One region of the Mesorhizobium sp. M0045 genome, then DNA from elsewhere that is predicted to be linked to it. Evidence: predicted binding sites of a transcription regulator. Region 1 holds the regulator's gene; the other holds the start of a gene.
What was found. Region 1 encodes LexA, which represses DNA repair genes until DNA is damaged. Its sites were predicted from a motif close to TGTTCNNNNTGTGTTCNG; they were not measured.
Positions count from the first base shown of each region.

Region 2: recA (recombinase RecA) is a predicted target of LexA. The motif match lies at 3,172-3,189, and genes of this name have one in related genera.

Region 1 is NZ_JAMYUY010000011.1:178,027-184,013, reverse strand. Features, by position in the region: gene gltX (glutamate--tRNA ligase) at 1-439, opposite strand, end outside; gene NKJ72_RS19135 (ComEC/Rec2 family competence protein) at 536-3,001, shown strand; gene lexA (transcriptional repressor LexA) at 2,995-3,729, opposite strand; gene kynU (kynureninase) at 4,177-5,424, shown strand; gene NKJ72_RS19120 (hormone-sensitive lipase) at 5,522-5,987, shown strand, end outside.
Region 2 is NZ_JAMYUY010000006.1:213,230-219,216, reverse strand. Features, by position in the region: gene alaS (alanine--tRNA ligase) at 1-1,689, opposite strand, end outside; gene recA (recombinase RecA) at 1,950-3,047, opposite strand; gene NKJ72_RS12585 (PfkB family carbohydrate kinase) at 3,325-4,257, shown strand; gene NKJ72_RS12580 (TfoX/Sxy family protein) at 4,292-4,615, opposite strand; gene NKJ72_RS12575 (GFA family protein) at 4,706-5,203, shown strand; gene sufA (Fe-S cluster assembly scaffold SufA) at 5,239-5,619, opposite strand; gene NKJ72_RS12565 (SUF system Fe-S cluster assembly protein) at 5,729-5,987, opposite strand, start outside.

The sequences.
Region 1 (5,987 bases):
CCTTGATGCGGATCGCCCCCTTGGCGCCGGGCGGCGCCTCCGACGGGTCGCGGTCGCGCCAGCGTCCGTCATAGCGGGGAGGCAGCCCCTTGGCCCGTGCGTTCTCGCGCATTGCTTCCAGCTCGGCAGGCGTCGCATAACAATAATAGGCCTTGCCCATGCGAACGAGCTCCTCGGCCACCTCGCGATGGCGCGGCGCACGCTCGAACTGCGACACCGGCTCGCCGTCCCATGTCAGGCCAAGCCAGGAAAGCCCGTCGAGAATGGCCGCGGTTGCCGCATCGGTGGAGCGCTCGCGGTCGGTGTCTTCGATGCGCAGCAGCATCGTGCCGCCTGTGTGCTTGGCATACAGCCAGTTGAACAGCGCCGTGCGCGCGCCGCCAATATGCAGATAACCGGTGGGCGAGGGGGCAAAACGGGTGACGACCTTATCGGGCATGGAACTCTCAGGCGGGCCAAGGAAGTGGGTTTGCGGACTTTCGCGCGTTGCGCGTTCATGTAGCATAGGAGGTCGAGGGCGCAAGGGGCAGACCCAATGGCTGTGCGAAGCCGTGGTGCGGGCGAGGGCGAGGACGCTGGCAGCGGCGTCAGCGAACGCTTGCTGTTTGCCGCTCCCCCGCCTGCCCTGCCGGTATCGGCATTGCTGCCCGCTCCGCGCTTCGATGCTCCGTCGCTGCCGGCCAGCGACCCAGCAACGGTTCTCGTGCCCGCGGGCGAGCCCATCGTGCGCCTACGCCGTCGTTTCCGCCTCCCGTCACCGTCCCGTATCCGCAACAGCGTAACCTCGGCAGCCGGCCTGGAACTCGACCGTGGCGTCGCCTTCCTGCTGGTGCCGGTGTTCCTCGCATGCGGGGTGGTCGTATATTTCGCGCTGTCGGTGGAGCCAGCCTTTCCGCAGCCGATCGCAATCGTGCTCCTCGCGGCCCTTTGTACGGTCGTCTCGCGTTCATGGCCCAGGACGCGCCTGTGTTTCATGGTGGCGCTGCTCTGCGCGCTTGGCGTGCTTGCCGCCAAGTTCGAGACCTGGCGTGTCGGGACGCATATGCTCGGTTCCGAAATCTCGACGCGGCTGACGGGTCGTGTCGTATCGTACGAGCCCATGGCGAGTGGCCGCATCAGGCTGACGATCGATGTGATCTCAACCGCCAGGCCGACGCTGCGCTACATGCCGGAACGGGTCCGCATTTCGGCGATGAAGATACCGGCTGAGCTGGCCGCTGGTTCCGAGATCGCCGGCTATGTGCGGTTGCTGCCGCCGACCGGCCCGGTGCGGCCCGACAGCTATGATTTCTCCTTCGACAGCTATTTCGCGGGCATCGGCGGCAGCGGCTTCTTTCTCGGGAATCCGAAAGTCGTGGCGTCGGGCAGCATGCCGCTTGCCGCGCGGCTTTCTTCCGCGATCGAAGACGCGCGCGAATCCATCGCCGACCATATCCGCAGCCGCATCGGCGCCGCCGAGGGCGAGATTGCTGCTGCGCTGATCGTTGGCGTGCGCGCCGGCATTCCCGAGGAGATCAACGAAGCGATGCGGCGTACAGGCATCTACCACATCATCTCCATCTCGGGGCTGCATATGGCGTTGGTCGCCGGCACCATCATGGCGCTGCTGCGCGGTGCCTTTGCGCTGTTTCCCGACTTCTCATCGCGACGGCCGGTCAAAAAATATGCCGCCGCCGCCGCGCTTTTTTCGATTGCGGCGTACCTCGTCTTTTCCGGCATTGTGGTGGCGGCCGAACGCAGCTTCATCATGCTGGCGGTGATGCTCATCGCCGTGCTGTTCGACCGGGCCGCGCTCACCATGCGCAATCTGGCGATCTCGGCCATCGCGGTCATCGTAGTGTCGCCGCACGAGGTGGTCGGTCCGAGCTTCCAGATGTCCTTCGCCGCGACGGCGGCCCTTGTCGGCGCCTATGCCGGCTGGTCCGATTACCGCACCGGCAGGGCCACCACGCCGCCGCCCCGGCGATCGCCGCTACGCTTGGCCACTCGAAAGGTCCTGCTGGGCATGGGCGGCCTGGCGATGACCTCGATCATTGCAGGGAGCGCCACGGCGCTTTTCGCCATATGGCATTTCCAGCGCGTAGCGCCGCTCAGCCTGTTCGCCAATCTGGCCATCATGCCTATCGTCTCACTGGTCGTCATGCCCTTTGCCGTGCTCAGCGCGCTGGCGATGCCGTTCGGCGCGGATGGGCCTTTCCTCTACGTGATGGGCAACGGGCTGACGGCGATGATCGCCCTGTCCGGGTGGATCTCCGAGCGCTCGCCGATCGATGCGGTCGGACTGATTTCGCTGAGATCTGTCCTTTTGGTGACGATCGCCCTCGTCATTGCCAGCATGGCGACGACCTGGTTGCGGCTCGCGGCAATTCCTTTTGCGCTCGCTGGCTTGCTAACGACAACGCAGACGCGCGTACCCGACGTATTGATCTCGGAGGACGCACGGCTGGTCGCGCTGCCGATCGGCAGCGGTGAGCTCGCGGTCAACCGGGCACGCCCGAATGAGTTCACCATCGACAACTGGAAACGCGCGCTCACATCAGAGGCTATCGTCGCGCCGGAAACACCTGGAAAGAACGATCCGCAATTCGACATTGCCGATCCGGCCGACCTACCGCCGGGCATGCCGTTCATTTGCACGGACGGTCTCTGCCTCGCCAGGCATCCATCCGGCGCGATCATTGCGCAAGCCAAGGACCGCGATACCGCACGGCCAGCCTGCGCCTTCGCCAGCTTGATCGTCATCGACGACGCCACCGCCCATAATCCCTGCTACTACGACCGGCTGGTCCTCGTCGTCACCAAACGGCAACTGGCGCGCGCGGGAAGTGCGGCCGTCTATTTCGATCCACAAGCGGCAACACGCGCCGAAATCCGCTTCGCCGTCGAAAAATCATACCGGCCCTGGCACGTGCAGCGGAAATTTTCACGCGCGGCGCGCGGCCTGCCGCCATACCGCAGGGCCGACAATCCAAAAGCCGGCACCAAGGGCGCAACTCAGTAGCGGCGGATCAGCCCAACGAGCTTGCCCTGCACCTTGACCCTGTCTGGTCCGAAGATGCGCGTCTCGTAGGCCGGATTGGCGGCCTCCAGGGCGATCGAGGCGCCCTTGCGGCGGAACCGCTTCAGCGTCGCTTCCTCCTCGTCGACCAGGGCCACCACGATCTCACCGGGGCTCGCCGTATCGGCGTTGCGGATGATCACCGTGTCGCCGTCGAAAATGCCAGCCTCGATCATCGAATCGCCTTTGACCTCGAGCGCATAATGCTCGCCGCCCATGATCATATCCGGCGGCACCGAAATCGAATGCGTCTGGTGCTGGATAGCATCGATCGGCACACCAGCGGCGATGCGGCCCATTACCGGGATCGAAACGGCGGCGACGACATCGTCGTCATTGCCGGCTGCAGGGACGCGCGACGATGTGGGCTTGCCCTGCCGAGGGGCACCTTGCCCAAGACTGCCCTGGATGACACTCGGCGAGAACTTGCGTGCCGCATTGAGGCCGGGGGCGATCGAGTCAGGCAGGCGTAGTACCTCCAGCGCACGGGCCCGGTTGGGCAAACGGCGAATGAAGCCGCGCTCCTCCAGCGCCGTAATCAGTCGGTGGATTCCGGATTTGGAAGCCAGGTCGAGCGCTTCCTTCATCTCGTCGAAGGAAGGTGGGATACCGCTTTCCTTCAACCTTTCGTGGATGAACATAAGCAGTTCGTGTTGTTTGCGTGTCAGCATAGCGACCCCCAACAGAATCAGAAAACAAACCCAGAACAGACACTATCTGTTCCAGTTGTGTTCCGCAACTGTTTAAAGTTTAATGAATGCGTTAAGGCTCGGGAAACAAACGACGTCCCCTACCGGCGTACCGTATTTTTACCGCCGCGAGCCTCATCGCCTTGATTCTGCTTTCGTTTGCGCCGTTCTGGCCTCCTAGAAGGCGGCACTGGCATCGGCGGTCGGTCGGCAAAGGGCACGGAATTGAACCCGTATCGACTGTGCGGTTGGTCAATGCGCCGTGAACGAAACGAACTCAAAACGCCAACCTTGGGTTAATTCCTGGTTTCCACCGCCTGGTCAGGCTGCTTCTCGCCGGTGGAGCCTTGCTACGCGCCACCCGGTAATGGAAGAACAGTCGATACGTGTCGGGCGTTGCGTTGAATCTTTGGGGGGAGCAGACAAATCATGACAGGAATTCCCGATCTCGCGGCCATAAAGGCGATGGATGCCGCAGATCCGCTGGGCGCGATACGTGACCGCTTTGTGTTGCCGCAAGGAGTGATCTATCTCGACGGCAATTCGCTAGGAGCTGCTTCACGTGCCGCTTTCGATGAACTGTACAAGGCCGCGACCGAGGAATGGTCGCATGATCTCATCCGCGCATGGAACACGGCCGGCTGGTTCAACATGCCGCTTGAACTTGGCGACCAGCTCGGGCGCCTGATCGGTGCCGCGGTCGGCCAGACGGTGGTCTGCGACACGACGTCGGTCAACATCTACAAGCTGCTGCACGCCGCCATGGCCATGCGACCGGAGCGGCAGGCCATCGTCGCCGAGGGCGATAGTTTTCCGACAGACCTCTACATGGCTGAGGGTGTGGTTTCGACGCGAAAAGATGCGCTGCTGCGCCTCTCGGGGGTCGACGCGCCGACCATCGAGGAGCTGATCGACGATCGCACCGCCGTGGTGCTGGTCAACCACGTCAACTACAAATCGGGCGAACTGCGCGACATGCCGGCTCTGACGCGCAGGGCCCAGGAAGCCGGGGCGATGATCGTCTGGGATCTCTGCCACACCGCTGGCGCGATGCCAGTCGAGCTCGACAAAGCCAACGCCGATTTTGCCGTTGGCTGCACCTACAAATATCTGAATGGCGGCCCGGGCGCGCCTGCCTTCATCTATGCGGCTGAGCGGCATCTTTCCGACATCCAGCAGCCGCTCACCGGCTGGTGGGGCCATGCACGGCCCTTCGCCTTCGAGCCAGGCTATGCGGCCGGCACCGGCATCCGCCGGTTTCTGTGCGGCACCCAGCCGATCCTTTCGATGCGCACGCTGAAGGGCGCGCTCGACATCTGGGACGATGTCGACATGACGGCGGTGCGCAAGAAGAGCATCGCACTGGCCGATCTGTTCATCGAGCTTGTCGAGGCAAAGTGCGGCACTTACGGTCTCACGCTCGAAAGCACGCGCGACGGGGAAAAACGCGGCAGCCAGATTTCATTCATGCATGAGCATGGCTACCAGATCATGCGCGCGCTGATCGAACGTGGTGTGATCGGCGATTTTCGCGCGCCATCGACCATGCGCTTCGGCTTCACCCCGCTCTATGTCGGCTATGCCGATGTCTGGCAGGCCGTCGAAGTGCTTGAGGACATCCTGCGCACCGGTGCGTGGAAGGATGCGCGCTTCGCCATCAAGGCGGCTGTCACTTGAGATCGATGCGAGAGCTGGAATCGTGAGGCTGGCGACGACGCGCCGCGCGATGCTCGCGGCCAGGTTGCAAGGCCATAATTGCCAGGGAGGGCGCAGGGTGTTCGAACGTCACATTGCCGATTGGGACAACGCCTATGCCAACGGCGCCAACATAGCCGGCAGCGATCGCTGGCCGGCGGCCTGGGTCGAGCCCGCGCAGGTTTTCCGCGAGGCGCTTTCGACCGAGGGCAGGGCGCGGCTCGACCTGGCCTATGGCGATAACCCGCGCAACCGGCTCGATCTTTTCCTGCCGGCCACCAAGCCGAAGGGGGTCGTGGTGTTCGTCCATGGCGGCTACTGGATGGCATTCGACAAGAGTTTCTGGTCACATCTTGCCGCGGGCGCTGTTGATCGCGGCTATGCAGTTGCCATGCCGTCCTACACGCTCTGTCCGCAGATACGCATTGGCGGCATCGTCAAAGAAGTCGGCGCGGCGATAGGCAAGGCGGCGGCGATGGTCGCAGGGCCGCTGATGCTGACCGGGCACTCGGCCGGCGGCCATCTTGTTAGCCGGATGGTTACCA
Region 2 (5,987 bases), on a different contig from region 1:
GTTCGCGCGCAGCCTGGAGCGCCGCGCGTGGTCCACCTTCAGCTCGACGGTCGCGCCCGTCTTGACAGTGCCATTGGCCACCCTGCCGAGATGGACGAAAAGCCCATCGGCCTTCTTCTGGGTATCGGATATCTCGATCGAGAACCCGTCGCCCGAAATGACGCCGGTATCGCCCACCTGGCCACCGGACTCGCCATAGAACGGCGTCTGGTTGACAACCACGGCAACGGCGTCGCCTTTGCCGGCACTGTCGACGGTCTTGCCGTCCTTGACCAGCGCCTGGATAAGGCCTTCGGCCTGCTCGGTCTCATAACCCAGGAATTCGGTGGCGCCGGTCTCCTCACGCACCGCGAACCATACCGTCTCGGTTGCGGCCTCACCGGAACCAGCCCAGCTTTTGCGTGCCTCCGCCTTCTGCCGCTCCATTGCCTCGGTGAAGCCGGCAAGGTTGACCGAGATGTTGCGCCGGCGCAGCGCGTCCTGCGTCAGGTCGAGCGGAAAGCCATAGGTGTCGTAGAGCTTGAACGCTGTCTCGCCATCCAGCATGTCGCCGGAGGCCAGCTTTTCCGTCGCCTCCGAAAGCAAGCCCAAGCCGCGCACCAGCGTCTTGCGGAAACGAGTTTCCTCAAGCTTCAGCGTCTCGGTGATCATCTGTTCGCCGCGCACCAGTTCCGGGTAGGCTTGCCCCATCTCGCGGACCAGCGCCGGCACCAGGCGCCACATCAGCGGATCGCGGGCGCCGAGCAACTGCGCGTGGCGCATGGCGCGGCGCATGATGCGACGAAGCACGTAGCCGCGTCCTTCGTTGGACGGCAGCACGCCGTCGGCGACCAGGAAGCAGGACGAACGCAAATGGTCGGCGATGACCCGGAACGATGCGACGATGTCCGCATCCGGACCTTTGCCGAGCGCCGACGATGCAGCGTCGATCAGGTGGCGGAACAGGTCGGTTTCGAAGACGCTTTCAACCCCTTGCAGGATGGAGGCCATGCGCTCGAGGCCCATGCCCGTGTCGATCGACGGACGCGGCAGGTCGACGCGCTGTTCCTTCGTCACCTGTTCATACTGCATGAACACCAGGTTCCAGAATTCGAGGAAACGGTCGCCATCCTCCTCGGGGCTGCCGGGGGGGCCGCCCCAGATATGCTCGCCACGGTCGATGAATATCTCCGAACACGGCCCGCAAGGCCCGGTGTCACCCATTGCCCAGAAGTTGTCCGAAGTCGCGATGCGGATGATGCGATCGTCCGAAAGGCCGGCGATCTTCTTCCAGTACGAGGCCGCCTCGTCGTCGGTGTGGTAGACGGTGACCAGCAGCTTGTCCTTCTTCAGCCCGAACTCCCTGGTGATCAGGTTCCAGGCAAGCTCTATGGCGCGCTCCTTGAAATAGTCGCCGAAGGAGAAATTGCCGAGCATCTCGAAGAAAGTCAGGTGGCGCGCAGTGTAGCCGACATTGTCGAGGTCGTTGTGCTTGCCGCCGGCGCGAACACTCTTCTGGGCAGTCGTGGCGCGCGAATAGGGCCGCTTCTCCAGACCGGTGAAAACGTTCTTGAACTGCACCATGCCAGCATTGGTGAACATCAGCGTCGGGTCGTTGCGCGGCACCAGCGGGCTTGATGCGACGACCTCGTGACCTTCCTTGCGAAAATAGTCGAGAAATGCCGACCGGATCTCGTTGACGCCACTCATGAATACTGCCTTTTCGAGAGAACCGCCGGCTGCCGGCGGAAAATAGACATGGCCTTTTAGCGGTCGCACCGCAGCCTGTCCAGAAACACCAAATGGGCTCAAATCCCCGCTTTCACCAGCGCTTTGAAATGGCTTCTGCCCCGCCGTCAAACGCAAACCGCCGGCACGGGGCCGGCGGTTCGAAACGCATCGATTACGCAAACTCAAAATCAAAACATCAAATCGAAACCCGGCTGAGGCTCGGCGAGGCGTCGCCTGCCCTACATCACCCCGGCGTCGTCCTCGAAACCGTCGTCGCTGCTTTCGGAGCCGCCGTTTTCAAGGAATTTCTCGGCGATCAGCCCGGCATTCTGTCGCAGCGCCAGCTCGATCTCGCGCGCCGTGTCGGGATTATCGCGCAGGAACAGCTTTGCGTTTTCGCGGCCCTGGCCAAGACGCTGCGAATTGTAGGAGAACCAGGCGCCCGACTTTTCGACCACGCCGGCCTTGACGCCGAGATCGACCAGCTCGCCGGTCTTGGAGACGCCCTCACCATACATGATGTCGAACTCGACCACCTTGAAGGGCGGCGCCAGCTTGTTCTTGACCACCTTGACGCGGGTCTGGTTGCCGACGACCTCGTCGCGATCCTTGACCGAGCCGATGCGGCGGATGTCGAGGCGAACCGAAGCATAGAATTTCAGCGCATTGCCGCCGGTCGTCGTCTCGGGCGACCCGAACATGACGCCGATCTTCATGCGGATCTGGTTGATGAAGATGACCATGGTGTTGGAGCGCGAGATCGAGGCGGTGAGCTTGCGCAGTGCCTGGCTCATCAGGCGCGCCTGCAGGCCGGGCAGCGAATCGCCCATCTCGCCTTCGATTTCCGCCCGCGGCGTCAGCGCCGCCACCGAATCGACCACCAGCACGTCGATGGCGCCGGAGCGCACCAGCGTGTCGCAGATCTCCAGCGCCTGCTCGCCGGTATCGGGCTGCGAGATCAACAGGTTTTCGAGATCGACGCCGAGCTTGCGGGCATAGACCGGGTCGAGCGCGTGCTCGGCATCGACGAAGGCGCAGATGCCGCCCTTCTTCTGGGCTTCGGCCACCGTGTGCAGCGCCAGCGTCGTCTTGCCCGAGCTTTCCGGCCCGTAGATCTCGACGATGCGGCCGCGCGGCAGGCCACCGACGCCAAGCGCGATGTCCAGCCCAAGCGAGCCGGTCGGCACTGTTTCGATCTCGACGACCTGCTCGTTTGCGCCGAGCCGCATGATCGAGCCTTTGCCGAAGGCACGCTCGATTTGCGACAGCGCCGCATCCAGAGCCTTTGATTTGTCCACCGCTTTGTCCTCTACAAGCCGCAAAGAATTCTGAGCCATGATACATCACCCCGTGGTCGTCAATGGAGGCCGGACAATCCCGCAATCCTTAAAAGAATGTACCTCGTTTGTTCTCATTTGTCAATGAGCGGCAAGGATTTGAAAAATAACGGATATCCATATTTGTTCTATTTTTGTTTCGTAAATTTGCTTCCCAATGCCTCCCGCCTCGCATGCGGCGCCGCTGCCGTCACCAACCGAATCGCACCCGCGATTGCAGGGTTCCGCCCAGCGACCTAGTCTCCTCCCGGGCAACAGCAAAGGGCATTTTGCCGGCATGATGAACTCCCCGACGATCCTGGCCGTGGGCGGCGCCTATATCGAGCGGCGCGGCCGGGTTGCCGGCGCCTTCGTGCCAGCCGCCTTGAACCCCGGCACGATGCGCGAGCATGTTGGCGGCGCCGTCTTCAACGCCTTGCGCTTTGCGGTGCGACGCGGCGCCTCGGCCTCGCTGCTTTCGGTGCGCGGCGGCGATGCCCTTGCCGACACGGTTTTACACGCCGTCACCGAGGCCGGCATTGCCGACCTGTCGGCGGTGTTCCTCGACCGGGCAACGCCAAGCCATACGATGCTGATCGATAGCGATGGCGGGCTGATCGCCGGCCTTGCCGACATGGTGCTCTACGAGCTGGCGCTTCCCAAGCAAATCCGCCGCGCCAAGGTGCGCGAAGCGATCGGTTCGGCCAACGCGGTGCTGTGCGACGCCAACCTGCCGTCTTCCGCGTTGGAGCGGCTGGCGGCACTCGCCGCCGGCAAGCCGGTGTTTGCGCTTGCCGTCTCGCCCAGCAGAGCGGCGCGGCTGACGCCGGTGCTCGGACTTCTAGCGTTGGCCTTCATGAACCGGCACGAGGCCGGCGTGATCGCCGGCGTTGACATCGATGCTGACGATCAAGGCGTCGTCGACGGGCTGAGACGCGCCGGCCTGAAGAGCGGCGTGGTGACCGCCGGCGACGGACCGGTGCTCGGTTTCGACCAAACCGGCGCCTTTTCGGTCCTGCCTCCGCCACTGCAAAAGCGGACCGATGCCACCGGCGCCGGCGACGCTCTGGCCGGCGCCACGGTCGCCACCCTGCTGCGCGGCCTGACGCTGCGCGAAGCGTTGCGTGAAGGCGTCGCCGCCGCGGCGCTCGCCATCGAGAGCGCCGCCTTCACCAGTGCCAGCTTTGTCGAGGCGCTGGCGCTCGTGCCCGAGGCGCGGGACCTGGCATGAAGTGCGGCGCGGAATTGCCGAAGCATAACGCAGCCTATTTTCCGGCGCGCCGTCCTGCCTCGTAGGCGCGGCGTGCCCAGATCGCCATCTCATCCGGATCATCGAAGGCACTGTCGGGAACGCTCCAATACGGCATAGACACCAGCTTGCCGTGCCGTGAGCCGGTATAGGTCCATTGCCGGCAGCCGGCCGCTTCGAATTCAGGCGCGCTTTCCGCGTCGGCCTTCAGCATCAATTCGTCACGGATGACGACGGCGACGATCACGCCGTCGAAATAGATGCCCTTGCCGCCGAACATCTTGCGGATGCTAACCGGGCCAAGGCCTTCGAAAAGCTCTTCGATGCGCTCATTGTCCATGCGGCGATCATGTCATCCGGATTTCCCCTTGTCATCGCCGCAACCGGCACCATCCTGACAAGTTCGGAACCAGTTTCGTCGGAGTTTCTCATGCCGCTTCTGCTCAAAGGGTCCTGCCGGTGCAATGCCGTGCGTTTCGAGGTGGAAAGCCACACGCCGGTGCCGTTCATGCTGTGCTACTGCTCGATCTGCCGCAAGCAGCAGGGCGGTGGCGGTTTCGCCATCAATCTCGGCGCCGATTACAAGACGTTGAAAATCCGGGGCAAGCGCCATCTCGGCGTCTACCGCGCCGAGATCGAGGACGACGAGCACCCGCACCGCGAAACCTCGACGGGCGAGCGGAACTTCTGCACGAAATGCGGGACGGCGCTCTGGCTCTACGACCCGACCTGGCCGGAGCTGGTGCACCCCTTCGCCTCGGCGATCGACACAGACCTGCCAAAGCCGCCGGAGAAGGTGCATCTCATGCTGAAATACAAGGCGAACTGGGTCGAGCCGGAGATCGGCAAAGGGGACAAGGTCTTCGACGTCTACCCGGAAGAATCGATTGCCGACTGGCACAAACGAACAGGAATGTGGGTGGATTAGGTCCTTTCTCCCCGTGAACGGGGGAGAAGGAAAAATCAGGCCGAAGCGCGCGCTTCAGCCAAGGCCTTCAAATCGGCCGGCTTCAGTTCGACCGATTCGCCGCAGCCACAGGCCGAACTCTGGTTTGGGTTGCGGAAGGTGAAGCCGGTGCGCAGCGTCGTCTGCTCGAAATCCATCTCGGTGCCGAAAAGGAAAAGTGCTGCTTCGGGCGCGACATAGACATGGGCGCCGTCGCGCTCGATGTGATCGTCCTTGGTGTTGGGTTCGGTCACCAGGTCGACCGTATATTCCATGCCGGCACAGCCGCCCTTCTTGATGCCAAGGCGAATGCCATGCGCGTTTTCACGCGTGGCGACGATCTCGCGCACCCGGTCGGCGGCCTTTTCGGTCATCGTGATGACGGCAAAGCGTCCCATGTTTTCCTTCTCCATTCTTGCAGGTTCAAGGCCTGCCGAATGATTCCTCACCTAAAATGGTGAAGTTTTGTACCCGGCGCAAGTGCGCCAGTCTCTGTCTGGTCGGATGCTAGTACCAGCCAACCGCCACCTGTGCCTCTTCCGACATGCGGTCAGGCGACCAGGGCGGGTCGAAGGTCATGTTGACCTCGACACCGGAAACGCCTTCGACGGCGCCGACGGCATTTTCCACCCAACCCGGCATTTCGCCGGCCACCGGGCAGCCGGGTGCAGTCAACGTCATGTCGATCTTGACCGAGCGGTCGTCCTCGATGTCGATCTTGTAGACGAGGCCGAGCTCATAGATGTCGGCCGGGATTTCCGGGTCG